DNA from 3 places in the Peribacillus sp. V2I11 genome. Region 1 is predicted to be linked to each of the others. Evidence: a T-box and tRNA genes for the amino acid it is inferred to sense, from the RefSeq annotation. Region 1 holds a T-box; the other regions hold tRNA genes.
What was found. The T-box of region 1 lies ahead of argS (arginine--tRNA ligase). A T-box ahead of a tRNA ligase gene usually reads a tRNA of that ligase, here a tRNA-Arg.
Positions count from the first base shown of each region.

Region 2: it encodes a tRNA-Arg, which carries the amino acid that the T-box ahead of argS (arginine--tRNA ligase) is inferred to sense. The anticodon was not compared.
Region 3: it encodes a tRNA-Arg, which carries the amino acid that the T-box ahead of argS (arginine--tRNA ligase) is inferred to sense. The anticodon was not compared.

Region 1 is NZ_JAUSYW010000001.1:3,270,394-3,279,837, forward strand. Features, by position in the region: gene desA (Delta(5) desaturase DesA) at 1-870, shown strand, start outside; gene QFZ73_RS15945 (response regulator) at 965-1,510, shown strand; T-box leader at 1,578-1,796, shown strand; gene argS (arginine--tRNA ligase) at 1,831-3,510, shown strand; gene QFZ73_RS15955 (LacI family DNA-binding transcriptional regulator) at 3,963-4,997, shown strand; gene QFZ73_RS15960 (sugar phosphate isomerase/epimerase family protein) at 5,088-5,858, shown strand; gene QFZ73_RS15965 (sugar kinase) at 5,845-6,816, shown strand; gene QFZ73_RS15970 (MFS transporter) at 6,798-8,081, shown strand; gene hxlA (3-hexulose-6-phosphate synthase) at 8,078-8,710, shown strand; gene hxlB (6-phospho-3-hexuloisomerase) at 8,707-9,258, shown strand; gene QFZ73_RS15985 (NAD(P)/FAD-dependent oxidoreductase) at 9,369-9,444, opposite strand, start outside.
Region 2 is NZ_JAUSYW010000001.1:2,037,400-2,046,843, forward strand. Features, by position in the region: rRNA gene QFZ73_RS09680 (23S ribosomal RNA) at 1-2,274, opposite strand, end outside; rRNA gene QFZ73_RS09685 (16S ribosomal RNA) at 2,451-4,001, opposite strand; tRNA gene QFZ73_RS09690 (tRNA-Gly) at 4,097-4,170, opposite strand; tRNA gene QFZ73_RS09695 (tRNA-Pro) at 4,200-4,276, opposite strand; tRNA gene QFZ73_RS09700 (tRNA-Arg) at 4,284-4,360, opposite strand; tRNA gene QFZ73_RS09705 (tRNA-Leu) at 4,379-4,464, opposite strand; tRNA gene QFZ73_RS09710 (tRNA-Leu) at 4,524-4,605, opposite strand; tRNA gene QFZ73_RS09715 (tRNA-Lys) at 4,615-4,690, opposite strand; tRNA gene QFZ73_RS09720 (tRNA-Gln) at 4,700-4,774, opposite strand; tRNA gene QFZ73_RS09725 (tRNA-Asp) at 4,853-4,928, opposite strand; tRNA gene QFZ73_RS09730 (tRNA-Glu) at 4,948-5,019, opposite strand; tRNA gene QFZ73_RS09735 (tRNA-Ser) at 5,039-5,129, opposite strand; tRNA gene QFZ73_RS09740 (tRNA-Asn) at 5,136-5,210, opposite strand; gene QFZ73_RS09745 (SprT family protein) at 5,343-5,822, opposite strand; gene cmpA (cortex morphogenetic protein CmpA) at 5,906-6,025, shown strand; gene QFZ73_RS09755 (Tex family protein) at 6,095-8,278, opposite strand; gene QFZ73_RS09760 (PP2C family serine/threonine-protein phosphatase) at 8,371-8,982, opposite strand; gene sigB (RNA polymerase sigma factor SigB) at 8,979-9,444, opposite strand, start outside.
Region 3 is NZ_JAUSYW010000001.1:2,920,667-2,930,110, forward strand. Features, by position in the region: rRNA gene QFZ73_RS14150 (23S ribosomal RNA) at 1-2,052, shown strand, start outside; rRNA gene rrf (5S ribosomal RNA) at 2,171-2,286, shown strand; tRNA gene QFZ73_RS14160 (tRNA-Val) at 2,298-2,373, shown strand; tRNA gene QFZ73_RS14165 (tRNA-Thr) at 2,384-2,459, shown strand; tRNA gene QFZ73_RS14170 (tRNA-Lys) at 2,480-2,555, shown strand; tRNA gene QFZ73_RS14175 (tRNA-Leu) at 2,564-2,645, shown strand; tRNA gene QFZ73_RS14180 (tRNA-Gly) at 2,654-2,728, shown strand; tRNA gene QFZ73_RS14185 (tRNA-Leu) at 2,741-2,829, shown strand; tRNA gene QFZ73_RS14190 (tRNA-Arg) at 2,839-2,915, shown strand; tRNA gene QFZ73_RS14195 (tRNA-Pro) at 2,928-3,004, shown strand; tRNA gene QFZ73_RS14200 (tRNA-Ala) at 3,022-3,097, shown strand; tRNA gene QFZ73_RS14205 (tRNA-Met) at 3,126-3,202, shown strand; tRNA gene QFZ73_RS14210 (tRNA-Ile) at 3,213-3,289, shown strand; tRNA gene QFZ73_RS14215 (tRNA-Ser) at 3,310-3,402, shown strand; tRNA gene QFZ73_RS14220 (tRNA-Met) at 3,506-3,579, shown strand; tRNA gene QFZ73_RS14225 (tRNA-Asp) at 3,586-3,661, shown strand; tRNA gene QFZ73_RS14230 (tRNA-Phe) at 3,685-3,760, shown strand; tRNA gene QFZ73_RS14235 (tRNA-His) at 3,778-3,853, shown strand; tRNA gene QFZ73_RS14240 (tRNA-Gly) at 3,858-3,931, shown strand; tRNA gene QFZ73_RS14245 (tRNA-Ile) at 3,937-4,013, shown strand; tRNA gene QFZ73_RS14250 (tRNA-Asn) at 4,026-4,100, shown strand; tRNA gene QFZ73_RS14255 (tRNA-Ser) at 4,102-4,192, shown strand; tRNA gene QFZ73_RS14260 (tRNA-Glu) at 4,196-4,267, shown strand; partial or broken gene QFZ73_RS28935 (TraR/DksA C4-type zinc finger protein) at 4,582-5,058, opposite strand; gene QFZ73_RS14270 (1,4-dihydroxy-2-naphthoate polyprenyltransferase) at 5,200-6,120, opposite strand; gene QFZ73_RS14275 (isochorismate synthase) at 6,420-7,829, shown strand; gene menD (2-succinyl-5-enolpyruvyl-6-hydroxy-3-cyclohexene-1-carboxylic-acid synthase) at 7,822-9,444, shown strand, end outside.

The sequences.
Region 1 (9,444 bases):
GTTCCAGCCGTGATTGCTGCTGGCTTCTTGACAAGAATATTCATTATTTTCCATGATTGTACCCATCATTCATTTTTCAAAAGCCGCCGTGCGAATAGAGCAGTAGGTACGATCATGGGTGTTTTGACTTTATTCCCGTTTGATCAATGGGGGCATGAGCATTCTGTGCATCACGCGACAAGCGGTAATTTGGATAAGCGGGGTACAGGAGATATTTGGACCCTTACGGTGGATGAATATTTGGCTGCACCGCTTAAAATTCGTTTTGCCTATCGTTTTTATCGCAATCCATTGGTTATGTTTGGTATTGGTCCAATTTATGTATTCCTTCTTAAAAATAGATTTAACCGCAAAGGTGCTAGAAAGAAGGAGAAAATGAATACGTATTTGACGAATGCATTAATCGTCGTATTAGCAACATTGCTTTGCCTGGCAGTAGGCTGGCAGTCGTTCCTTCTGGTACAAGGTTCCATTTTCATGATTTCTGGTTCAGTGGGCATTTGGCTGTTTTACGTCCAGCACACATTTGAGGACTCTTATTTTGAAGAAAATGAGGAGTGGGAATATGTATTGGCAGCAGTGGAGGGAAGTTCTTTTTATAAGCTTCCAAAACTGATGCAGTTCCTTACTGGTAATATCGGTTACCATCATGTTCACCATTTAAGTCCAAGGGTACCTAACTATAAATTGGAAATGGCTCACAATAATACGCAGCCTTTAAAGAACGTTCCAACGATTACTCTTGCGACAAGCTTGCGCTCACTCCGTTTCCGTTTATGGGATGAGGAATCCAAGAATTTTGTTGGTTTTAAAGACATCAAATATTTAACGAAAAAAAGCGTTTCCGCTCAAGTTAAATCTGAACTGTAACGTTCATGTATCATTTCAGACTCCCTTATTAATCCTTGGATTTTGGGGAGTCTTTGTTTCATATAAGGAACTCGATAAAGGAGAGAACTTAAAAATGATTCGAATTGTCATTGCAGAAAATCAGCAAATGCTGTTAGAGGCAATAAGTTCTCTACTCAATCTTGAAGAAGATATAGAAATTGTCGGGCAAGCCAGTAATGGAGAAGAAGCGATGTCTCTTGTACAGCAATTACAGCCTGATGTTTGTATCATGGATATGGAGATGCCTGTAATGAGCGGACTTGAGGCTGCGGAATCTTTAAAGTCATTTGAATGCAAAGTGGTCATTTTAACGACATTTAGAAGGACTGGTTATTTTCAACTCGCATTAAAAGCTAATGTAAGTGGTTATTTATTGAAGGATAGCCCGATTGAAGAGTTAGCCTGCTCGATTCGCAGCATAATGGATGGCAAGCGAATATACTCCCCAGAACTTATAGATGAGTCTTCCGGCAATTATGGCCGGGAAATGGGAGTGTTAGGGCTTTTAGCCGATGGTCAATCCAAAATTGAACCGTCTAATCAGCAAAGCGGCACAATAGGGACAGTAAGGAAATATCTTTCGACCATCAAGGATAAAATGAAGTTACCGGCTGGTTAAGATTTGTTTCTTAAATCCTGTTGACACGTTTTTTTAAATTGTGTACGATGGATTAAATTATAATATTGAAAATTCTGTGATGAAGAGAGTAGTTCATTTTGAAATGGAAAGCGAGTTAGGGATGGTGGGAGCCTAATGCAGGACGGATGAATGAAGCGCACTTTGGAGAAATTTCTTGAAACGTTTAGTAGGGAAAATCGGGGAGTCACCTCGTTAACAATGGAAAGTGGTCACAATTTGTGGCAACTAGAGTGGTACCACGGGAATTCATGCTCTCGTCTCTTATTTAGAGGCGGGGGCTTTTTTGTTTAGGAGGGAAAATGACGATGAATAAACCAATTGCAGAATTGATTTCAACTGCTTTGAACAATGAGATGCCAGCAAGTGAAATAGAAAAATTAATGGAAAAGCCAAAATTGATGGAGTTAGGCGATGTCGCCTTTCCGTGCTTTACTCTTGCGAAAAAATTCAAAAAATCGCCTCAAGTGATTGCGTCTGAAATAGCCCAACAATTAAACAGTAAGTTGATCCAAGAAGTGAACGTAGTGGGGGGTTATCTGAATATCTTCGTCAATCAACAGATGGTGACGGAAAACGTGCTGCAAACGATATTAAGGGAAAGGGATCAGTATGGTTCGATGCAGCCTGTACAGGAAAATGTCGTGATTGATTATTCCTCCCCGAATATTGCCAAGCCCTTTTCCATGGGGCACTTACGCTCAACGGTCATAGGGAATGCACTGGCCAACATTGCCGAAAAAAATGGCTACAATGCCGTGCGTATTAATCATTTAGGAGATTGGGGCACGCAATTCGGTAAGTTGATTGTCGCGTATAAGCTGTGGGGCGACAAAGAGGCAATCGAAGCTTCGCCGATTGAGGAATTATTGAAAATCTATGTGAAGTTCCATGAAAGAGCTGAAACGGATGAATCGTTGAATGAACAAGCACGCGCAAGCTTCAAGTCGCTTGAAGATGGGGACGGGGAAGCACTGGCATTGTGGAAATGGTTCAGGGATGCGTCTCTAAAAGAATTTGAGACGATTTATGACTTATTGGGCATCCGTTTTGATTCCTATGCCGGCGAAGCGTTTTACAATGACAAAATGGATGCTGTTGTCGGGGAACTAAAAGAAAATGGCTTACTTACCCTATCCGAAGGTGCCTATGTCGTTCAATTGGAAGATATGCCGCCTTGTTTGATTACGAAAACGGATGGTGCGACACTTTATGCCACGCGTGATTTAGCTGCAGCCATGTATCGTAAAAAACAGTATGAGGCGAAGAAAACATTTTATGTTGTCGGAAACGAACAATCCCTGCACTTTAAGCAACTCTTTAACGTCATAGAAAAAATGGGGTATGATTGGTCAAAGGATTTGCAGCACGTAGCATTTGGCATGATGTTGAAAGACGGTAAGAAAATGTCGACACGTAAAGGGAAAGTCGTGCTGCTTGCGGATGTATTGGCAGAGGCGATCGAAACTGCGAAGCGCAATATTGAAGAAAAAAATCAAGCGCTTGAACAGAAAGAACTGGTTGCAAGACAGGTTGGTGTCGGAGCGGTAATCTTTAATGATTTAAAAAATAACCGCATGAACGATATTGATTTTTCATTAGAGCAAATGATGAATTTTGAGGGAGAAACGGGTCCATATGTACAATACACATTTGCGCGAATTTCCTCATTGCTTGAAAAAGGTGAATTTAAAGAGCAGGCCATCCAGTATGACGCTTTAGGGGAATATGCGTGGTCAGTCATCCAGCTGCTGGAGCAATACCCGATCATTGTCCAAAAATCATTTGAACAAGCCGACCCATCACAAATCGCGAAATTCAGCTTGCAGTTATCTCGTGCATTCAATAAGTATTATGCACATACGAAAATCTTAGTTGAAGATGAATGGAAACAAATGAAGCTCTCATTCGCTTTTTCCGTAGCGATTGTTTTGAAGGATGCGTTAAGTTTATTGGGAATTTCGGCGCCGAATAAAATGTAAGTTTAAATAATCCCTGCAAAAAAAGGAATCCATTTTGATCTTTCAAAATGGATTCTTATAAAATGGATGCACAAATGCCTACTCGATGACATTGAACCATAAGGGATTTATCTCAAGTTCAACGTTGAATTGATCGTGATTTCCTCGCCAGCCTTTATGTCTTTATGTGCATACAAGTCTATCGTTAGTCGCATTCGGAGTGCATCTAAGGCAGCCCTGGTGCAGTGATACTACTTTATTTTTCATATGCTTCATGGTAAATGTTGTTTCCAATTTTTCAACCAAGAGTGTTTATTCAGGAACAGGAAGATGAGGCTCTTTTTTCAAAAGCAGTCCCTGCTATTAAAATTGATGTGGAAAGAATATGAATAAAATGGATTGACATTCATTGGCAATGTGTTAATATTTATAAAAATGGAACCGGTTCCAAAATTCGCGAATGGATGAATGAAATGGTTAAACAAGAAAACGCAAAAGTTACAATTTACGATGTTGCTAGAGAAGCAGGTGTTTCAAAAACCTCCGTTTCCCGGTATTTAGGGGGGAGATATGATGAACTCTCTGACAAAACCCGTAAGAAAATCGAGCTGGCGATCAACAAAATGGAGTACCGTCCAAATACGATGGCAAGAGGGCTCAAAAGCAATAAGAGTTATTTGATTGGAATCATCGTGGCGGATATCAACAATCCATATACGACGGCCATCCTTCGGGGGGCTGAAGATATATGCAGCCAGAATGGATATAATCTGATGATTTGCAATTCGGATAATAACCCCGAGAAGGAAAGAGGCTATTTTGATATGCTTCTATCCCATCGCATCGACGGGCTTATCATTCATACGACTGGCGGAAATCACGACATGCTAAAACAGATGCAAGTGCAAAAGACCCCGATCATCCTTTTGGATCGGAAAGTGCCAGATCTTGAAATCGATACGGTAGGATTGGATAATTTTCACGCTACTTCACAAGCGGTCAATTATTTGGTTGGCCAAAATTATGAACGAATTGCGTTTTTCAGCGAACCTGCAAGCAAAGTCAGTACCAGGTATGAACGGCGGCTATCCTTTCAGCAAACGCTGATGAGCCACAGTCATCCGAGTTCAGGTGATGTTTATGAGGTCAATGTCGACGATTTAAAAGATGTCGAGTCCAAGCTCCAGCATTTTTTAGATGATTCCAAAGGCGTATCAAGAGCTATATTGACGGCAAATAGTGTCGTGCTATTAAAATTAATTTTACTTTTACAAGAAAAGAAACTGTCGGTCCCGGAAGATTTAGCCATGATGGGATTTGATAATCCGGATTGGAGCACCATTGTTTATTCGGGCATTACAACGATTGAACAGCCCACATACCAAATCGGGGTCGCTGCTATGGAAATGATCCTGCGCCGCATTGATGGACAGGTTTCCCCAGCGCAGACAATGGCGTATCAAGCGAAATTGAATGTTAGGCAAACGACGCCTTTTATACAGAAATAAGTCTTCTAAGCAAGGAAGACTTTATTTAAAAATAAAATGGTACCGGTACCATTTCTGATGGAACACATTCATAAGGAGGAAGGATAAACGATGGAAGTCTTTGTATGCATGAATTCAATACCACTGGAAGTGCTTCAAACGCTCGGACATCTTGAAATCATAAAAGCGGCAGCGGCTGCCGGAGCTGATGGAATCGAAATCAGAAGAGAGCTATTGGGCCCGGATGATATGTTGGAAGAGTTGGGTGCCTTATGCAGGGAGCTTAACTTGGACATTTATTATTCCGCTCCTGATTTCCTGATCGGAACAGACCATCAAATGAATGAAATAGGTTTTAAACGCTTGGCAAGGGAAGCGGATGAACTGGGAGCGGAATTGCTGAAGATGCCTCTAGGAAACTACGATTTCTTTGAAACTGATATGTTTCGGATGAATGAGGTCTTGGTGGAAAATCTGCAAAACCGTGAATTGAAAATCACCATCGAGAACGATCAAACGCCTGGAGGTGGAAATGTAAACCGAATCGCTCATTTCCTGAGTCGCACCGAAAAGTTCGGCATCCCGATTAGATTGACATTCGATACGGGCAACTGGCTGTATACAGAAGAAGTTCCAATCAAGGCTGCGAAAGATTTAGCGGGATATGTGGACTATATTCATTTGAAGCAAGTGAAGCGCGAGAAAGAGGAATGGGTGACCGAGCCGGTATCTTTGCCGCTGCAGCCTGAGGTAATAGAGTTAATGGAACGTTTCAGTGGTTCATGCCCGAGAGCGATTGAATTCCCGGTAACCCTGGAAAATGTAGAAACCTATATTTCACACATGAAAATGGAGCGGGGTGTTAGCCATGAGCGAGCTTAAGGTATTGACGATGGGAGAAGCTATGGCGATGTTCATAGCGGATGAGCCAGGGAATCTTGAAGAGTGCTTTAGTTATAAACGTTATGTGGCGGGGGCGGAAACGAATGTAGCGATCGGCCTGTCAAGGTTAGGGATCAAAACTGCATGGATGAGCAAAGTGGGGGATGATTCGTTCGGGCGCATGATTATGAAAACGCTCACAAATGAGGGGGTGGATGTCTCCAATGTTTTGGTGGATCCGCTCAATCCAACTGGGTTCCAGTTAAAATCGAAAGTCGAACAAGGAGATCCGGTCGTTGAATACTTTAGGAAGAATTCAAGCGCCAGTAAGATTTCCCTGGAGGACTTTCCCCTGGAGAAGCTCCCTTCAACTCAGCACCTGCATTTAACGGGGATACCTCCTGCCATTTCCAGCAGTTTCAGAGAGCTGTCGTGGCAAGTCTTGAATCATCTGAAACAAAAGGGGGTAACCGTTTCATTCGATCCGAATCTTCGTCCATCACTCTGGCCGAATGAAAGGGAGATGATCAGCATCGTCAATATGTTTGCGGAAGAGGCGGATTGGCTGCTTCCCGGCATGCAGGAAGGTGAAATTCTTACAGGATACAGCAACAAGGAGGATATCGCCAGTTACTACCTCGAACTCGGTGTTAAGCTTGTTGTGATTAAACTCGGGGAAGAAGGAGCCTACTTTGCGACCCAAAATGAAAGGAAGGAGGTACCGGGTTTTGCCGTAACGGAAGTCGTGGATACCGTAGGGGCAGGAGACGGGTTCGCTGTCGGTGTAATAAGTGCTTTACTGGAAGGGGCATTGTATGAAGAAGCAGTTTTACGCGGAAATGCGATGGGGGCCAAGGCCGTGATGTCTTCCGGAGATCACGAAGGCCTCCCTAATATGGAAGAGCTAGAACACTTTATGAAAAAAGGAGTGCTTCAATCATGTCTCAATTACAAGTAGCTTCGAGAAAAAGGTGGATGAGATTGATCCCCCTAGTGTTCATCACTTACAGTCTTGCCTATCTCGACCGTGCCAACTATGGGTTTGGCGTAGCGGGAGGAATGGGGGAAGACCTTAATATCACAGCCGGGGTATCTTCCTTTCTGGCCGCGCTGTTTTTCCTTGGTTATTTCTTCTTTCAAGTTCCAGGTGCACATTACGCAGAAAAGAAAAGTGCCAAGATCCTGATTTTTTGGAGCTTGATTCTCTGGGGAGGACTGGCCACATTGACGGGGATGGCGACAAGTGTGGCATGGCTCTATCCGATTCGCTTCCTGCTTGGTGTTGTTGAAAGCGCTGTTATGCCTGCGATGCTCGTTTTCCTGAGCCACTGGTTCCTAAAAGAAGAACGTTCCCGGGCCAACACCTTTTTGATTCTGGGGAATCCTGTTACTGTATTGTGGATGTCGATCCTTTCCGGCTACCTATTGAAGGCATTCGACTGGAGATGGCTGTTCATCATTGAAGGGCTTCCGGCTGTCCTGTGGGCGTTTATCTGGTATAAGCTCGTCAATGACCGTCCCAAAGATGCCAAGTGGCTTACAGATCAGGAAAAGCAAGATATGGAAGCTATCCTCCAGAAAGAACAGGCTGCATTAAAACCTGTGAAAAATTATAGGGAAGCTTTTAAGTCAAAGCAGGTCATCGTGCTCAGTATCCAATACTTCATGTGGAGCATCGGGGTTTATGGGTTCGTCATGTGGCTGCCGTCCATTATTAAACAGGCGTCGAACATGGATATAGTGGCAACGGGCTGGCTTTCATCCGGACCTTATTTGTTAGCGGTCATTTCGATGCTGGCACTATCCTATTTTTCGGATAAAACATTAAATCGGAAAACGTTCGTTTGGACATCGCTGCTTGTGGGGGCAATCGCATTCTTCGGGTCCTTCATGCTAGGCACATCGAATTTCTGGCTTTCATATGCCCTGTTGGTCATTGCAGGCGGTGCGATGTATGCCCCGTATGGACCGTTCTTTGCCATCATTCCTGAAATCCTTCCAAGGAATGTGGCTGGCGGAGCAATGGCCCTGATCAATAGCATGGGGGCGCTTGGCTCATTTGTAGGTGCCTATTTCGTTGGATATTTAAACGGACTGACCGGCGGGCCCGGAGCATCCTATATTTTCATGGCGGGATCTTTATTGATTTCTGCGTTACTCACATTGATGGTCAAAAAGCCTGCGGTTACGCCAGTCAAGCAAATGGGGGTGGTTTCGTCTTGAAAATTCAGCTGGCATTGGATCGCATGATTATGGAGGAAGCCATTGATATGGCACGAAGCCTGGAAGCCTCGATTGATTGGATTGAGGTGGGGACTTCCCTGATTAAAGAGTTCGGAGTGAATAGCATCAAAGAAATGAAAAATCACTTTCCGGATAAAAGAATCGTTGCCGACATGAAGACGATGGACAATGCGGCTTATGAAATGGATCTTTGTTTTCAAAGCGGGGCTGATGTAGCTACGGTAATGGGGGCTGCATCGGATGTAACCATCCAAAAATGCCTGGAAAAGGCGTATGAATACAAGGGGCAGATCATGATCGATTTATTGAATGTATCCGATTCCCGGCTTGAGCAATTACGGATTTACAATCAGGCGATATTCTGTGAGCATGTAAGCAAGGACAGCCAGGAGAATTCAGGTCATGCCATGATCAATATGAGAAATCATGCTGGGTCCATGAGAGCGGCAGCAGGAGGGATCACTCTTTCGTCCTTGCCTGTAATGATCAGGAAGGGGCTTGATGTCATCATCATTGTCTCGGCGATTACAAAAGCAAAGTATCCAGCAAAAGCTGCCCTTCTATTTAAGGAGACGGTGAATGGGGAGAAGGGTGTGAAGGAAGTTTGAAAAAGGAAATTGCGGTTATTTTAGAGGAATTGCACGGTGTATTTCACAAAATGGACGGAGGGGCAACGGATGCGCTCCTAAAAAATTTACGGTCGGACACCCGGATATTCATCGTGGGTGAAGGCAGATCGGGCTTCATGGCCAAAGCCTTTGCGATGAGATTGATGCACCTTGGCTTAAACGTCTATGCAGTCGGGGAAACGATTACTCCTTCTATTGCGAAAGGCGATCTGATCATAGCCATTAGCGGGAGCGGCTCGACCAAAAGTGTGATATCGGTTGCGGCAAAAGGCAGGGAAGTGGGATGCAAGGTGTTTTCGATCACGACGAATGACCAATCGGATTTAGCGAATGTCTCTCATGAGGTCTTGGTGATCCCGGCTGCTACGAAAAATCACTTGGACCATGAAACGAAAAGCGTCCAGCCGTTAAGTTCATTGTTTGATCAATGTGTACATGTTTTATGTGATGCAGTATGCTTGGACTATTCATTAACCGAGTCCATAAGCCACGAGCTCAGTTATTCCAAACATAGTAATGTAGAGTGAAATATGGCGGGCTCCTTCAGCGGGGCCCCGCCTTTTTGGAAACGAAAAATGCCCTTACTCCCAAACGGGAATAAAGGGCATGCACCGTGACATGTCACGGCGTTAATAAATTAATAAGCCAGGCTGAATAGGGCTTTGATGTGTGATAGATAGCGAACATTACTTGCTTCTTTCATCAATGTTGCC
Region 2 (9,444 bases), 1.2 Mb from region 1:
GCCCACCTGACACTGTCTCCCACCCCGATAAGGGGCGCGGGTTAGAATTTCAATACAGCCAGGGTAGTATCCCACCAACGCCTCCACCGAAGCTAGCGCTCCGGCTTCTCAGGCTCCTACCTATCCTGTACAAGCTGTACCAAAATTCAATATCAGGCTGCAGTAAAGCTCCACGGGGTCTTTCCGTCCTGTCGCGGGTAACCTGCATCTTCACAGGTACTATAATTTCACCGAGTCTCTCGTTGAGACAGTGCCCAGATCGTTACACCTTTCGTGCGGGTCGGAACTTACCCGACAAGGAATTTCGCTACCTTAGGACCGTTATAGTTACGGCCGCCGTTTACTGGGGCTTCGGTTCAAAGCTTCGCTTGCGCTAACCTCTCCCCTTAACCTTCCAGCACCGGGCAGGTGTCAGCCCCTATACTTCGCCTTGCGGCTTCGCAGAGACCTGTGTTTTTGCTAAACAGTCGCCTGGGCCTATTCACTGCGGCTTTTCTGGGCTATTCACCCTAAAAAGCACCCCTTCTCCCGAAGTTACGGGGTCATTTTGCCGAGTTCCTTAACGAGAGTTCTCTCGCACACCTTAGGATTCTCTCCTCGCCTACCTGTGTCGGTTTGCGGTACGGGCACCTTACATCTCACTAGAGGCTTTTCTTGGCAGCGTGGAATCAGGAACTTCGGTACTATATTTCCCTCGCCATCACAGCTCCGCCTTAATGGAAACGGGATTTGCCTCGTTTCCGGCCTAACTGCTTGGACGCGCATATCCAACAGCGCGCTTACCCTATCCTTCTGCGTCCCCCCATCGTTCAAACGATGTATAGGTGGTACAGGAATATCAACCTGTTGTCCATCGCCTACGCCTTTCGGCCTCGGCTTAGGTCCCGACTAACCCTGAGCGGACGAGCCTTCCTCAGGAAACCTTAGGCATTCGGTGGAAGGGATTCTCACCCTTCTTTCGCTACTCATACCGGCATTCTCACTTCTAAGCGCTCCACCAGTCCTTCCGGTCTGACTTCAACGCCCTTAGAACGCTCTCCTACCATCGACACCTAATGGTGTCAATCCACAGCTTCGGTGATACGTTTAGCCCCGGTACATTTTCGGCGCGGAGTCACTCGACCAGTGAGCTATTACGCACTCTTTAAATGGTGGCTGCTTCTAAGCCAACATCCTGGTTGTCTAAGCAACTCCACATCCTTTTCCACTTAACGTATACTTTGGGACCTTAGCTGGTGGTCTGGGCTGTTTCCCTTTCGACTACGGATCTTATCACTCGCAGTCTGACTCCCAAGAATAAGTATTTGGCATTCGGAGTTTGACTGAATTCGGTAACCCGTTGGGGGCCCCTAGTCCAATCAGTGCTCTACCTCCAATACTCTCATCTTGAGGCTAGCCCTAAAGCTATTTCGGAGAGAACCAGCTATCTCCAGGTTCGATTGGAATTTCTCCGCTACCCACACCTCATCCCCGCACTTTTCAACGTGCGTGGGTTCGGGCCTCCATTCAGTGTTACCTGAACTTCACCCTGGACATGGGTAGATCACCTGGTTTCGGGTCTACGACCTCATACTCATTCGCCCTATTCAGACTCGCTTTCGCTGCGGCTCCGTCTCATCAACTTAACCTCGCATGAAATCGTAACTCGCCGGTTCATTCTACAAAAGGCACGCCATTACCCATTAACGGGCTTTGACTACTTGTAGGCACACGGTTTCAGGATCTATTTCACTCCCCTTCCGGGGTGCTTTTCACCTTTCCCTCACGGTACTGGTTCACTATCGGTCACTAGGGAGTATTTAGCCTTGGGAGATGGTCCTCCCTGCTTCCGACGGGATTTCTCGTGTCCCGCCGTACTCAGGATCCACTCAGGAGGGAACGAAGTTTCAACTACAGGGTTTTTACCTTCTTCGACGGACCTTTCCAGATCGCTTCATTTACCCCGTTCCTTTGTAACTCCATGTTGAGTGTCCTACAACCCCAAGAGGCAAGCCTCTTGGTTTGGGCTAATTCCGTTTCGCTCGCCGCTACTCAGGAAATCGCATTTGCTTTCTCTTCCTCCGGGTACTTAGATGTTTCAGTTCCCCGGGTCTGCCTTCAGTACCCTATGTATTCAGGTAAAGATACTGTTCCATTACGAACAGTGGGTTTCCCCATTCGGAAATCTCCGGATCAAAGCTTACTTACAGCTCCCCGAAGCATATCGGTGTTAGTCCCGTCCTTCATCGGCTCCTAGTGCCAAGGCATCCACCGTGCGCCCTTTCTAACTTAACCGTTAAAAAAGATCTTACAGATGCTTTGAAAAAAATTAATTGCCTTCTATCTATTATCTAGTTTTCAAGGAACAAAGCAGAAAGAATCCATCACATCGTGATGTTTGTCTTTCCTATTTGAATGAATCACTCATTCAAAACTGAACAAAACAAAAGCGCTCTCGTAATTATCCTTAGAAAGGAGGTGATCCAGCCGCACCTTCCGATACGGCTACCTTGTTACGACTTCACCCCAATCATCTGTCCCACCTTAGGCGGCTGGCTCCATGAAGGTTACCTCACCGACTTCGGGTGTTACAAACTCTCGTGGTGTGACGGGCGGTGTGTACAAGGCCCGGGAACGTATTCACCGCGGCATGCTGATCCGCGATTACTAGCGATTCCGGCTTCATGTAGGCGAGTTGCAGCCTACAATCCGAACTGAGAATGGCTTTATGGGATTCGCTTACCTTCGCAGGTTTGCAGCCCTTTGTACCATCCATTGTAGCACGTGTGTAGCCCAGGTCATAAGGGGCATGATGATTTGACGTCATCCCCACCTTCCTCCGGTTTGTCACCGGCAGTCACCTTAGAGTGCCCAACTGAATGCTGGCAACTAAGATCAAGGGTTGCGCTCGTTGCGGGACTTAACCCAACATCTCACGACACGAGCTGACGACAACCATGCACCACCTGTCACTCTGTCCCCCGAAGGGGAAAGCCCTATCTCTAGGGTTGTCAGAGGATGTCAAGACCTGGTAAGGTTCTTCGCGTTGCTTCGAATTAAACCACATGCTCCACCGCTTGTGCGGGCCCCCGTCAATTCCTTTGAGTTTCAGCCTTGCGGCCGTACTCCCCAGGCGGAGTGCTTAATGCGTTAGCTGCAGCACTAAAGGGCGGAAACCCTCTAACACTTAGCACTCATCGTTTACGGCGTGGACTACCAGGGTATCTAATCCTGTTTGCTCCCCACGCTTTCGCGCCTCAGTGTCAGTTACAGACCAGAAAGTCGCCTTCGCCACTGGTGTTCCTCCAAATCTCTACGCATTTCACCGCTACACTTGGAATTCCACTTTCCTCTTCTGCACTCAAGTTCCCCAGTTTCCAATGACCCTCCACGGTTGAGCCGTGGGCTTTCACATCAGACTTAAGGAACCACCTGCGCGCGCTTTACGCCCAATAATTCCGGACAACGCTTGCCACCTACGTATTACCGCGGCTGCTGGCACGTAGTTAGCCGTGGCTTTCTGGTTAGGTACCGTCAAGGTACCAGCAGTTACTCTGGTACTTGTTCTTCCCTAACAACAGAACTTTACGACCCGAAGGCCTTCTTCGTTCACGCGGCGTTGCTCCGTCAGACTTTCGTCCATTGCGGAAGATTCCCTACTGCTGCCTCCCGTAGGAGTCTGGGCCGTGTCTCAGTCCCAGTGTGGCCGATCACCCTCTCAGGTCGGCTACGCATCGTCGCCTTGGTGAGCCATTACCTCACCAACTAGCTAATGCGCCGCGGGCCCATCTATAAGTGACAGCGTAAACCGTCTTTCCATCTTCTCTCATGCGAGAAAAGAACGTATCCGGTATTAGCTCCGGTTTCCCGAAGTTATCCCAGTCTTATAGGCAGGTTGCCCACGTGTTACTCACCCGTCCGCCGCTAATCTCAGGGAGCAAGCTCCCATCGATTCGCTCGACTTGCATGTATTAGGCACGCCGCCAGCGTTCGTCCTGAGCCAGGATCAAACTCTCCGAAGAAATGTTTGACTTGCTCATTTGCTTTTTTGATAGTGTGTGCTCACTTAAAATTTAACGTTGGCGCTTTGTTTTGTTCAGTTTTCAAAGAGCAATAATGGAGCGGGTGAAGAGAATCGAACTCTCATCATCAGCTTGGAAGGCTGAGGTTTTACCACTAAACTACACCCGCATTTAATTTTGAAATATTTTCAGAAAGAATGGTCGGGAAGACAGGATTCGAACCTGCGACCCCTTGGTCCCAAACCAAGTGCTCTACCAAGCTGAGCTACTTCCCGTAAAATATGGTGCGCCCGGCGGGAGTCGAACCTACAACCTTCTGATTCGTAGTCAGATGCTCTATCCAATTGAGCTACGGGCGCTAATTTCTATGATGTTATTGGTGCGGCCGAGAGGAGTCGAACCTCCACGGGGTTTCCCCCACTAGGCCCTCAACCTAGCGCGTCTGCCATTCCGCCACGACCGCGAAATCGACTTTGTAAGTTTAACACCTTTTCTACTTGATGTCAAGAAGAAAAATATCAGTGCGGGTGAAGGGACTTGAACCCCCACGCCTTGCGGCGCCAGATCCTAAGTCTGGTGCGTCTGCCAATTCCGCCACACCCGCGAAAATAAATGGTGAGCCATGAAGGATTCGAACCTTCGACCCTCTGATTAAAAGTCAGATGCTCTACCAACTGAGCTAATGGCTCTAAATATAATGGCTGGGCTAGAAGGGATCGAACCTTCGCATGACGGAATCAAAATCCGTTGCCTTACCGCTTGGCTATAGCCCAATAATCAAATACTAATCAACAACCAGGATAATATTTTATCACAATAATGTTATTTTAGCAAGTGTTTTTTAAAAAAAATGGCGGTCCCGACGGGAATCGAACCCGCGATCTCCTGCGTGACAGGCAGGCATGTTAACCGCTACACCACGGGACCAGCATTATGTGTAAAAAAGTGACCCATACGGGATTCGAACCCGTGTTACCGCCGTGAAAGGGCGGTGTCTTAACCGCTTGACCAATGGGCCTTGATATAAAAAATGTAACTGGCGGAGAAGGAGGGATTTGAACCCTCGCGCCGCTTACGCGACCTACACCCTTAGCAGGGGCGCCTCTTCAGCCTCTTGAGTACTTCCCCAAAAAATGGCTCCGCAGGTAGGACTCGAACCTACGACCGTTCGGTTAACAGCCGAATGCTCTACCACTGAGCTACTGCGGAATAATGAAAATTGGGTTCCTTTTTTACGCTCAAGGACCTTAGTGTTTGTCGTTAAGAACAAGTTGTTATCTTGTCGACTCTTATGATTATAAAGAGGTTACAACTTAAAGTCAAGGGTTCTTTTATGTTTTTTTATATTTTTGTTTTTTGCTCCTTAAACCCTTGATAAATCAATGTTCCACGACATTTACCACAAACGAAACGGGTAGTGTCGATTCGCTTTTTTCTTATATATACGTGCTGACAGTCTTCACATCTATATTGAATAGTATTCATCTTTTTCTTTAATTGGTTAGATGGCAGCGCCTGGCAAAATCTCGGTGCCCCCACTTTCTTGAGTAAATGTTTAAAGTCCGCATCACGATGTTGGTACCCTTTCCTCTCAATGTGCAGATGATAATGGCACAATTCATGCTTAATGATTCCAATGATTTCATCCACACCGCGTTCATCAAGATACTTCTTATTGATTTCTATATTGTGTGAACGGAGCAAGTACCGTCCTCCTGTTGTTCGGAGACGCGGATTAAAACTGGCTTGGTGTCTAAAGGCCTTTTTAAAGTCTTTCAACGAAATTTCTTCTACTAGTTTTTGCAATTGCCGATTATCCATTTCCCCCTCCCTTTCCTTGGTAACATGACAACCCATTATAACATAGACTAATAATACAATAGGAAACTAAGGGAGGAAAAGCTATGCCTAATTGGTTCCAGAATCAAATCCGCAAAGCCTTTTATGAAAAGGATTATTATCAAGTGAAGATGTTGAATCAATGTTGGTTTTTTTATCAAAAGAAAGAAAGTCTCAGGTTATAGATTCAACTTTGTTAATAAATACATCACTTCAAAAAAACCCCTTCTAATATAGAAGGAGCTTTCCTAAGGCTAGTTTTGATCCTTTGGCTCAAGCATCGTTAAAGATACCCTTTGCTTTTGGGAGTCAACCAGTTCGACCCAAACCGTAACAACATCCCCAACGGCAACTACATCCAATGGGTGCTTTACAAACCGGTTGCTCAGTTTAGAAATATGCACCAGTCCATCCTGTTTAACACCGATGTCCACAAACGCACCGAAATCCACAACATTCCTCACTGTGCCTTGTAATTCCATCCCAGTTTGCAGATCCTCCATTTTTAGTACATCCTGCTTAAGCAGCGGTTTTGATAATTCATCCCGAGGATCTCTTCCCGGTTTCATCAAATCATCTATGATATCTTTAATCGTAATTTCCCCAATTTCCAATTCATTGACCAAATCAGCCGGTTTTAGTTTACCCAACTCTTCATTCAGTGAATCACTGCCTAAATCCTCAGATGCGAATCCCATTTTCTTTAATAATTTATTCACGGCACTGTAGTTCTCAGGATGTATCGCAGTTTGATCTAAAGGTTCATCTCCATTAATGATACGTAAGAACCCTATACATTGTTCATATGTTTTGGCACCAAGCCGGGGAATCTTCTTTAATTCCTTCCTGCTTGAAAACTTCCCTTCGACTTCCCTTTTCTTTACAATATTTTGAGCAACCGATTTTGATAAACCAGCTACATATTGTAATAGAGATGATGAAGCTGTATTGACATTCACTCCCACCTGGTTAACAGCCGTTTCTACTACAAACGTGAGGGATTCCGTTAACTTTTTCTGCGACACATCATGTTGGTACTGACCTACCCCCACGGATTGGGGATCAATTTTAACAAGTTCAGCAAGGGGATCTTGAAGCCTTCTGCCTATCGAAACGGCGCTTCTCTGTTCTACTTGAAGATCCGGAAACTCTTCACGGGCAATATCCGAGGCTGAATACACACTGGCTCCCGCTTCATTAACAATTATATATGAAATATTCCCTTTCACTTCTTTTAAAATATCTGCGATGAATTGCTCTGATTCACGTGATGCGGTACCATTGCCGATTGCCACGATCTCAACCGAGAACCGCTGAAGTATTTCGATCGTTTTTTCACGGGCAGCATTAAGCTTCGCAACTGGAGGGTGCGGATAGATTACACTGATATCGAGCACCTTTCCGGTTTCATCAATGACAGCCAACTTACAGCCAGTCCGATATGCCGGATCTAACGCTAGGACCACTTTCCCTTTAAGCGGGGGCTGCAAGAGCAGGTTCCGGAGGTTTTCAGAGAAAATATGGATAGCTTGATCCTCAGCCTTTTCCGTCAGCTCTTTTCTGATTTCCCGTTCTACAGAAGGCATGATCAAACGCTTGAGCCCATCCTCAATCGCAGATTTAAGAACAACCTGGGCTTCAGATTTGTTATTTTTAATGATTTTCTGTTCCAGATGACCAATGATGATTTCAGTTCGAGGCTGAATGGAGATTCGTAAAACCTCCTCCTTTTCACCTCTATTTAGCGCCAACACCCGATGCGGTACGATTCTTTGAACCGGCTCCTCATATTCATAGTACATCTCGAAGATTTTTTTCTCGTCCTTCTCTTCATTTTTCACAGTTGAAATCACTTTTCCAGCTTTGAAAATTTCAGCCCTTATCCACTTCCTTAATTCTGCATCATCGGAAATATGTTCAGCTATGATATCCTGTGCTCCCGTAATAGCCTCTTCAATAGAAGAAACTTCTTTTTCTGCCGATATGAATTCTGCGGCTTTTTCTCTAACTCGACCATGCAATTGACATTCCAGAAGCCAGTTAGCCAATGGTTCAAGACCCTTTTCTTTAGCAACTGTCGCTTTCGTTCTCCTTTTTTGTTTGAATGGCCTGTACAAATCCTCGACTTCCTGCAGTTTTGTTGCCTTCTCGATTTGTCTTGTTAATTCTTCCGTCAATTTCCCCTGTTCACCAATCGAACGCGTAACTTCTGCTTTCCTCTGGCCAAGGTTTTCTAGATAGTTCCATCTTTCCATAATGGAACGAATCTGCACTTCATCAAGTGAACCCGTCATTTCTTTTCTATACCGCGCAATAAAAGGGACAGTATTACCCTCTTGCAGCATCTGTATGACGTTTTGAACTTGATGATTTTTCAAAGTTAGCTCATTGGATATTTTTTCAATCAATTCTTTTAATGTATCTTCTACAACCATCATTGTGTTTACCTCCAACCTTTTAATCTAATATGTATAGTCTAGCAAATGAGTGATGAAGTTGCGAATTCAATACAAAAAAGCTCACTTCCGAATTAAGGCGAAAGTAAGCTTCCTAAAATGAAAGTTGTATCATCTGCAGTTAATGGACTGCTTTTTAATATGCATTGGGCGTTCTTATCGATAGGGGCCAGCCTTTTCAAAAAAGATTTAGCTCCCTTAAGTTCTAAACCATCGGAATGAAGAATGAATTTTGCATTTGGTTCATATTTGTATCTCTGCGTCCTGTATTTTTGTTTCCTGCCGGATAAATAACCTGTAACAGGTAAAGGGTAAACTAGTTTATCGTCGCTTGGATTATACAGGAAAAAGCGGATGTTACCCACTGAACTGTATACAAATTCATTCTTGTCATAAAATATCTTTAAAATGGAAACGGCTGCCCCCCGCTTATCGATTAAAACTTGATTACACACTGCCATTAGTGATTCTACATCCAACTCATGATTACGTTTAACTTCCTCGATGACAGCATGGGAGGAATCGTAAGCATTTTTTCCGCTGCCTAGACCATCTGCCAGTACACACACAAAGTATTCTTTCGTATGAAGAAAAAAGTAATCATCACCACAATAAACCATCCCGTTTTTAGACGATTGAGAGACAAGGACTTCTATTTTTTCTCCCCTCAGAATATCTTTGATCACTGAATTAACTCCGAGTTTTCAGCATTAATGGCTTCTTGAAGTTTCTTGATCGCGCGGCGTTGGAGCCTCGACACATGCATTTGGGAAATTCCAAGTTTATCGCCCGCTTCTTTCTGACTTAAATTCTCTAAATAAGTATGCTGTATGATCATCTTTTCACGGTCACTAAGCACATGCAGCACCTTTTCAAGCACAAGACGCTGATTGACCCTTTCAAAACCTTCATCGACATTTCCAAATATATCAAGCAATGTGACAGTACCGCCATCAGAATCCGCCTCAATAGAATGATCCACAGATAAAGCTTGATAGCTTTTTCCCATTTCCATCGCTTCTAAAACTTCTTCTTCAGTCACGCCTATACTATCGGCTATTTCATCTATTCTTGGGGAACGATGCAGGGTTGTAGTTAATTCCTCGACAGTCACCCTGATTTTCGGACCAAGTTCCTTAATTCTCCTT
Region 3 (9,444 bases), 350 kb from region 1:
GCCTCAAGATGAGAGTATTGGAGGTAGAGCACTGATTGGACTAGGGGCCCCCAACGGGTTACCGAATTCAGTCAAACTCCGAATGCCAAATACTTATTCTTGGGAGTCAGACTGCGAGTGATAAGATCCGTAGTCGAAAGGGAAACAGCCCAGACCACCAGCTAAGGTCCCAAAGTATACGTTAAGTGGAAAAGGATGTGGAGTTGCTTAGACAACCAGGATGTTGGCTCAGAAGCAGCCACCATTTAAAGAGTGCGTAATAGCTCACTGGTCGAGTGACTCCGCGCCGAAAATGTACCGGGGCTAAACGTATCACCGAAGCTGTGGATTGACACCATTAGGTGTCGATGGTAGGAGAGCGTTCTAAGGGCGTTGAAGTCAGACCGGAAGGACTGGTGGAGCGCTTAGAAGTGAGAATGCCGGTATGAGTAGCGAAAGAAGGGTGAGAATCCCTTCCACCGAATGCCTAAGGTTTCCTGAGGAAGGCTCGTCCGCTCAGGGTTAGTCGGGACCTAAGCCGAGGCCGAAAGGCGTAGGCGATGGACAACAGGTTGATATTCCTGTACCACCTATACATCGTTTGAACGATGGGGGGACGCAGAAGGATAGGGTAAGCGCGCTGTTGGATATGCGCGTCCAAGCAGTTAGGCCGGAAACGAGGCAAATCCCGTTTCCATTAAGGCGGAGCTGTGATGGCGAGGGAAATATAGTACCGAAGTTCCTGATTCCACGCTGCCAAGAAAAGCCTCTAGTGAGATGTAAGGTGCCCGTACCGCAAACCGACACAGGTAGGCGAGGAGAGAATCCTAAGGTGTGCGAGAGAACTCTCGTTAAGGAACTCGGCAAAATGACCCCGTAACTTCGGGAGAAGGGGTGCTTTTTAGGGTGAATAGCCCAGAAAAGCCGCAGTGAATAGGCCCAGGCGACTGTTTAGCAAAAACACAGGTCTCTGCGAAGCCGCAAGGCGAAGTATAGGGGCTGACACCTGCCCGGTGCTGGAAGGTTAAGGGGAGAGGTTAGCGCAAGCGAAGCTTTGAACCGAAGCCCCAGTAAACGGCGGCCGTAACTATAACGGTCCTAAGGTAGCGAAATTCCTTGTCGGGTAAGTTCCGACCCGCACGAAAGGTGTAACGATCTGGGCACTGTCTCAACGAGAGACTCGGTGAAATTATAGTACCTGTGAAGATGCAGGTTACCCGCGACAGGACGGAAAGACCCCGTGGAGCTTTACTGCAGCCTGATATTGAATTTTGGTACAGCTTGTACAGGATAGGTAGGAGCCTGAGAAGCCGGAGCGCTAGCTTCGGTGGAGGCGTTGGTGGGATACTACCCTGGCTGTATTGAAATTCTAACCCGCGCCCCTTATCGGGGTGGGAGACAGTGTCAGGTGGGCAGTTTGACTGGGGCGGTCGCCTCCTAAAGAGTAACGGAGGCGCCCAAAGGTTCCCTCAGAATGGTTGGAAATCATTCGTAGAGTGTAAAGGCACAAGGGAGCTTGACTGCGAGACCTACAAGTCGAGCAGGGACGAAAGTCGGGCTTAGTGATCCGGTGGTTCCGCATGGAAGGGCCATCGCTCAACGGATAAAAGCTACCCCGGGGATAACAGGCTTATCTCCCCCAAGAGTCCACATCGACGGGGAGGTTTGGCACCTCGATGTCGGCTCATCGCATCCTGGGGCTGTAGTCGGTCCCAAGGGTTGGGCTGTTCGCCCATTAAAGCGGTACGCGAGCTGGGTTCAGAACGTCGTGAGACAGTTCGGTCCCTATCCGTCGCGGGCGCAGGAAATTTGAGAGGAGCTGTCCTTAGTACGAGAGGACCGGGATGGACGCACCGCTGGTGTACCAGTTGTCTTGCCAAAGGCATAGCTGGGTAGCTACGTGCGGACGGGATAAGTGCTGAAAGCATCTAAGCATGAAGCCCCCCTCAAGATGAGATTTCCCATGGCGCAAGCTAGTAAGATCCCTGAAAGATGATCAGGTTGATAGGTCAGAGGTGGAAGCGTGGCGACATGTGGAGCTGACTGATACTAATAGATCGAGGACTTAACCAACGCTTTAAAAAAATGAAATGCCTTCTTATTATCTAGTTTTGAAGGAATGAAAATTTCTTCTTGCATTTTCTCAAAAAGACGTTATAATAATATATGTCTTAAAAAAATGATAACAATGTTTGGTGACGATAGCGAAGAGGTCACACCCGTTCCCATTCCGAACACGGCAGTTAAGCTCTTCAGCGCCGATGGTAGTTGGGGGTTTCCCCCTGTGAGAGTAGGACGTCGCCAAGCAGGTTTTATATGGAGGATTAGCTCAGCTGGGAGAGCATCTGCCTTACAAGCAGAGGGTCGGCGGTTCGATCCCGTCATCCTCCACCATTTTACACCTGCCGGTGTAGCTCAACTGGTAGAGCAACTGACTTGTAATCAGTAGGTTGGGGGTTCAAGTCCTCTTGCCGGCACCATTTTAAGATAGTACAAGCACGAGCCATTAGCTCAGTTGGTAGAGCATCTGACTTTTAATCAGAGGGTCGAAGGTTCGAATCCTTCATGGCTCACCATTATATATGCGGGTGTGGCGGAATTGGCAGACGCACCAGACTTAGGATCTGGCGCCGCAAGGCGTGGGGGTTCAAGTCCCTTCACCCGCATCTTTCATGCGGAAGTAGTTCAGTGGTAGAATACAACCTTGCCAAGGTTGGGGTCGCGGGTTCGAATCCCGTCTTCCGCTCCACTTTTCGTATGTGCCGGGGTGGCGGAACTGGCAGACGCACAGGACTTAAAATCCTGCGGTAGGTGACTACCGTACCGGTTCGATTCCGGTCCTCGGCACCATCATAATATGCGCCCGTAGCTCAATTGGATAGAGCATCTGACTACGAATCAGAAGGTTGTAGGTTCGACTCCCGCCGGGCGCACCATGTTTTTTATTGCGGGAAGTAGCTCAGCTTGGTAGAGCACTTGGTTTGGGACCAAGGGGTCGCAGGTTCGAATCCTGTCTTCCCGACCACGTGATTTTTAATGAATGGGGCCTTAGCTCAGCTGGGAGAGCGCCTGCCTTGCACGCAGGAGGTCAGCGGTTCGATCCCGCTAGGCTCCACCATTTTTCAATCAGATACTTATATTATATTGGCGGTGTAGCTCAGCTGGCTAGAGCGTACGGTTCATACCCGTGAGGTCGGGGGTTCGATCCCCTCCGCCGCTACCAATAAATATAAGGACCTTTAGCTCAGCTGGTTAGAGCAGACGGCTCATAACCGTCCGGTCGTAGGTTCGAGTCCTACAAGGTCCACCATATTCATTTTTTAAAGCCGTGGAGGTATACCCAAGTTCGGCTGAAGGGATCGGTCTTGAAAACCGACAGGGGAGTCAAATCCCGCGGGGGTTCGAATCCCTCTACCTCCTCCATTTTTTCAAAAAGCAGCAAGTTGTTTTGAAACAACCTTACATAAAGGAAGCGGACGAAACAATATACACGAAAACTTGATGTGAATCGTTTCATTTTTACCGTCGCGGGGTGGAGCAGTCCGGTAGCTCGTCGGGCTCATAACCCGAAGGTCGCAGGTTCAAATCCTGTCCCCGCAATTATTAGGTCCCGTGGTGTAGCGGTTAACATGCCTGCCTGTCACGCAGGAGATCGCGGGTTCGATTCCCGTCGGGACCGCCATTCTTTAAATTCAATACATATGTGGCTCAGTAGCTCAGTCGGTAGAGCAAAGGACTGAAAATCCTTGTGTCGGCGGTTCGATTCCGTCCTGAGCCACCATATTTTAAAAAATTACGGCGATTGTGGCGAAGTGGTTAACGCACCTGATTGTGGTTCAGGCATTCGTGGGTTCGATTCCCATCAGTCGCCCCATTTCGCGGGTGTAGTTTAGTGGTAAAACCTCAGCCTTCCAAGCTGATGATGAGGGTTCGATTCCCTTCACCCGCTCCAAATATGGGCCTATAGCTCAGCTGGTTAGAGCGCACGCCTGATAAGCGTGAGGTCGATGGTTCGAGTCCATTTAGGCCCACCATATTCATATTGTTCCGCAGTAGCTCAGTGGTAGAGCATTCGGCTGTTAACCGAACGGTCGTAGGTTCGAGTCCTACCTGCGGAGCCATGGGGAAGTACTCAAGAGGCTGAAGAGGCGCCCCTGCTAAGGGTGTAGGTCGCGCGAGCGGCGCGAGGGTTCAAATCCCTCCTTCTCCGCCAGTTGGCCCGTTGGTCAAGCGGTTAAGACACCGCCCTTTCACGGCGGTAACACGGGTTCGAATCCCGTACGGGTCATAACAAAAAGGGAAGCATACATTCATGTATGCTTCTTTTTTTCATTTCTTTTCATTAATATAACTATCTTTTTGTTTATAGGGAATGTCTCCAAGGTTGGATTCTATATTTTCTTCTTCCAGTGCATCTTCAAATTCCTTTTGCTTTTTGTTCGGGATATCCACTCTATTTTTTCCTTCGATATCATTTGCGGCAAATCCTTCATAGTCCTCAGGAAATCCGTTCGTCTCATCTTCGGCTTTATAAAGATTATTATAATTGTCATGATCGCCGGTATAATCAGATGGCGTTTCGGATGTACCGAATTTGGCAACTTCACCAAAGCTATCTTCTTTATCCACCCTTTCGATTCCATGACGATTTTCAAAATGATCACCCTTGGATGGAATCAGTATATCCTCTTCCGCTGGCCGTTCTTGGGAAAGTGGCCGTTCTGGGGCATGCTCGACACAGTAGAGGGTGCATGGGATCGCTTCAAGCCTCTCGAGGGGGATTTCCATATTGCAGGTTTTACAATGGCCATACGAACCTTCTTCTATGGCTTTCAAAGCTTCATCGATTTTCTCCATTTCGGATTGTGCATGCTCATCGAGTGCTTGATTCCGTTCCATCTCGAATAATTCGGTTCCTAGGTCAGCAGGATGATTATCATAGGATGATAATTCCCCTACGGATTCCGTCTGGCTTTTATCCAGAATGGATTGTTCATCATTTTGAATTCTATTACTTAGCTCATTTTTTTCTTGAAGCAGTTCATTTTTGAATTTTTGCGTTTGTTGTTTCGTTGTCATATCCGATTCACTCCTTCTAAAGTCCAAAGCTCATTTTTTATTGGTAAGATGGTTGTATTATCTATTACCCGAATCGGAGTATAGGAAAACAATATGGTACGGAAGATAGAAAAAAGGACTGATGAGCTCAGTCCTGAGAGATTATATAAGATAGCTGATGAATAATCCAATGGCCATGAGTAAGCCAAAGAAGGTGTTCGTTTGGGCCGTGGCTTTCATTGCTGGAACCATCGTGATCGGCTGCGTTTTACCTACGAAGCCTTTGATTGCGGCCATGGCTTTCGGGATGCTTAGGAAGGCAAGGAGAATCCATGCCGTTACGCTTTCAGTAAGGACTAGTCCAACAAGCCATAGATAAGAGAAGGCGAACATGATTGCCATGAATGTCAGGGCGTTTTTCCTGCCCATCACTACTGGCATCGTTTTTCGGCCATGTGCCTTATCCCCATCATGGTCACGTAGGTTATTGGATAAGTTGATCAACCCGACCAATATTCCACTTGGAATGGCAATTAAAATGGCTGTTGAAGAGACAAAACCGGTTTGAATGAAAAAGGCGATCAGGATTATCAAAAAGCCCATGAACAATCCAGAAAAAAGTTCCCCGAATGGTGTATATGAAATGGGCAGGGGACCGCCTGTATAAAGATAGCCGACAAGCATGCAAACCAGTCCTACTGCAGCAAGCCACCAAGATGATGCGGCACAGATATAGATGCCCAGTAACAAGGCGATGGCATACATGCCAAGGGCCAGGGTCATGATTAGTTTGGGGGTCATCCCATGACGGACGATCCCGCCGCCTATGCCTACGGATTCCTCTGTATCCAAGCCTCTCTTGAAATCATAGTATTCATTGAATAAATTGGTTGCAGCTTGAATCAGGATACTTGCAATCATCATGGCAGCGAATAGTAACCAATTCACTCCATCTTCCAAAAGTGCAATCACAGTTCCAAGTAAAACTGGGACAAAAGCTGCGGTTAGTGTATGTGGACGAATTAACTCCCACCAAATCTTCCAGGTCCGTTTAAGGGGAAGTCCGTCGTATTCTGTTTGCATTATTTCTCTCCTCAAAATCATTATTGGTTCTCTCGAAATTATAACAAATATTGAAATGTTGCACAAAAGGTTATCCTAATAATGCAAGAAAAGTGGGTAAGGGTGATAATAGGAATTCAAGGATGTTGCATTTCCAAAATCAAGGATATTTCTCTACATTCGCTAAGATTCATATAATAAGGAAAAAAGCAGGAAAGAATCGTTCGGTAAAGGGGCGTTTTATTGACATGAGGTTGAAGGGAGGTGTATCTTTAAATAGGTTAAAAAGCTTTTAAAATGTACATTTGGGGGGATTTTTTTTGGCTATCTCAGAGGAAACTGAACAGTTTCAGGGACTGGCTTCAGCTATACAAAAGGCGAAGGACTTGAATGATCAAGTTCTATTCAGTCATATTAAGAAAGTTAATTGCAACAACCCCCTTTCATTTTATCAAGCTGGAAGAGAACGGTACGCGGGTGAACGCTTTTTCTGGGAGGACCCTGCAAAGGAAATGACCATCACCGGTTTAGGCAATGTAAAGAAACTCAAAGCGGCATCGAATGCCGAACGTTATAGAGAAGTCGAAAAGAGCTGGATCAAACTGCAGAATACTGCTGTCAAAACAGGGGTGACCGATTTAGAAGCGACAGGTCCTTTACTGTTTGGGGGCTTTTCTTTTGATTATGAAACTGACAGTACGCTCCTTTGGAATCAGTTCGGGGACAACCTGTTTTATATACCTGCCTTCATGCTGTCAATAGTGGGGAAACAAGCTTACTTAACGACAAACTTACTTTGTTCGCCTGATGATTCAGAAAAACTCTTCATAGACATGATAAATGAACGGGAAGCTTTCCTTTTCGAAAGCTTGGATGGCAATGGATTGGGGGCAAATTCCCTGGTTATGCAGAGGGAAGTCGAACCTGAGGAATGGAAGCGGACGGTCGCAGAGGCTGTTCAGGAAATCAAGACGACAGATCTCGACAAGATCGTTTTGGCAAGGGAGCTTCGACTTGTTTTTGAACGTTCCATCGATTCAGGGAAGGTGCTTGAAAGATTGATTGCTGAGCAGCCATTAAGCTATATTTTCAGTTTGGAGGCTGGTGGTGACTGTTTTGTCGGTGCCACCCCTGAACGTTTAATTAAGAAACAGGGAAATGAAGTTTTTTCTACCTGTCTTGCTGGATCGATGGGGCGAGGGAAAGATGAGCGAGAAGATGTTCGTCTTGGTGAAGAATTGCTTCATGACCAAAAGAATTTACAAGAGCATCAATATGTCGTGTCGATGATATCCAATGCTTTTGATTCTGTATGCGAAAAGGTGATGGTTCCGGCCGAACCGGCACTTATGAAAAACCGTCATATCCAGCATTTATACACACCGGTCCGCGGTCTATCAAAGGAAGGTGTCACGATTTTTGAATTCGTCGAGAATCTCCATCCTACACCTGCTATGGGCGGACTTCCAAAAGATAAGGCCGTTGTCCGAATTCGGGAAATGGAAGGTCTTGAACGCGGCTTTTATGCAGGTCCTTTAGGCTGGGTGGATACGTATGGAAACGGGGAATTCGCTGTAGGTATACGTTCTGCCCTAATACAGAACAATGAGGCATCGCTCTTTGCCGGATGCGGAGTAGTGGAAGATTCGACTCCCGAAAGTGAATTCCGGGAAACGGGGATTAAATTCAATCCGATGTTAAGTGCTTTAGGAGGAAATCTTAATGAATGACCGAGATGCATTGACAGCGTATGCTGCTTCATTCGTCGATGAGCTGGCACAAAATGAGGTGAAGCATGTGGTGGTGAGCCCAGGTTCACGATCCACGCCCCTAGCTTTACTGCTAGTGGAACATCCTGATATCGAAATTCATATTAATGTGGATGAGCGTTCGGCTGCTTTTTTTGCCCTTGGTTTAGCTAAGGCCTTAAAAGAACCTGTCGGACTTCTTTGTACGTCCGGTACGGCAGCTGCAAACTATTACCCAGCCGTCATTGAGGCTTTCTATTCAAGAGTGCCGCTTATCGTACTTACCGCTGACCGTCCGCATGAATTGCGTGATGTCGGAGCCCCGCAGGCGATCGATCAGATACATCTTTATGGGAGACATGTAAAATGGTTTGTCGAAATGGCACTTCCTGAAAGCACGGCTGGGATGATGCGGTATGCCAGAACGGTCGGTGCGAGGGCAGTGGCTACAGCGGCAACTGAACCTGCAGGGCCTGTACATTTGAATTTCCCGCTTCGTGAACCATTGATTCCGGACCTGGAGCAAGCAAAGGAGTACAGGCAAAATAAAATGACGCCTTCAGTATTGATTGACAGTGGAGAACGGTCACTGTCCGCATCACAAATAGAAGCTGTTGCAACTACATTGTCACAAGCTAAGCAAGGTATGATTGTATGTGGCGAATTACCGCATCCAGAGATGAAGGAAGCCATCGTCGCATTAGCTGAAAAACTTGCTTTTCCGGTACTGGCTGATCCTCTTTCACAGTTAAGGAGCGGAAGTCATGACAAAGCCGTCATAATTGATGCGTACGATACGTTTCTACGCGATGATGCGGCAAAGGCGGCTTTCAGGCCGGAAGTGATCTTGCGTTTCGGGGCAATGCCTGTTTCCAAACCCTTATTGTTATTCATGAAAAAACAAAAACAGGCAGTCACTTTGGTCGTCGATGGCGGAGCAGGCTGGCGCGAACCAGCCGGATTGGCAACGAATATGATTTACAGCGAAGAGAAAGATTTTTGTCAGCGAATTGCTGATGAAATTACTTCTTCCCCTGATGATGAATGGCTTGGATTATGGCAAACCGTCAACGGAGCGACAAAAGATGCCTTAGCCACCGTCAGGGATGAGGCGGAGTTAAGTGAAGGCAAGCTGTTCGCCCTGCTTGCTGATATGATGCCAGTTGAATCCACGTTGTTTGTCGGGAATAGTATGCCTATACGTGATTTGGATACTTTCTTTTTGAATAATGGAAAAGGAATCAAAACGATTGCAAATCGCGGGGCGAATGGCATCGATGGTGTCGTTTCCACTGCGCTGGGCGTAAGCACGGTATCGAAAAATACTGTGCTGGCAATAGGTGATTTAAGCTTTTTCCATGATATGAATGGCTTGCTTGCGGCAAAACTTCAAAAACAAAATATCACGATATTGCTGGTTAATAATGATGGCGGGGGCATTTTCTCCTTCTTGCCGCAGGCGAATGAAAGGGAACATTTCGAAACGCTATTCGGCACGCCTCATGGGCTTGATTTCTCCCATACTGCCCAGCTTTATGGCGGTAAATACAACAAGGTGCAAAGTTGGGATGAGTTAGAGACGGTATTTACAGAGTCA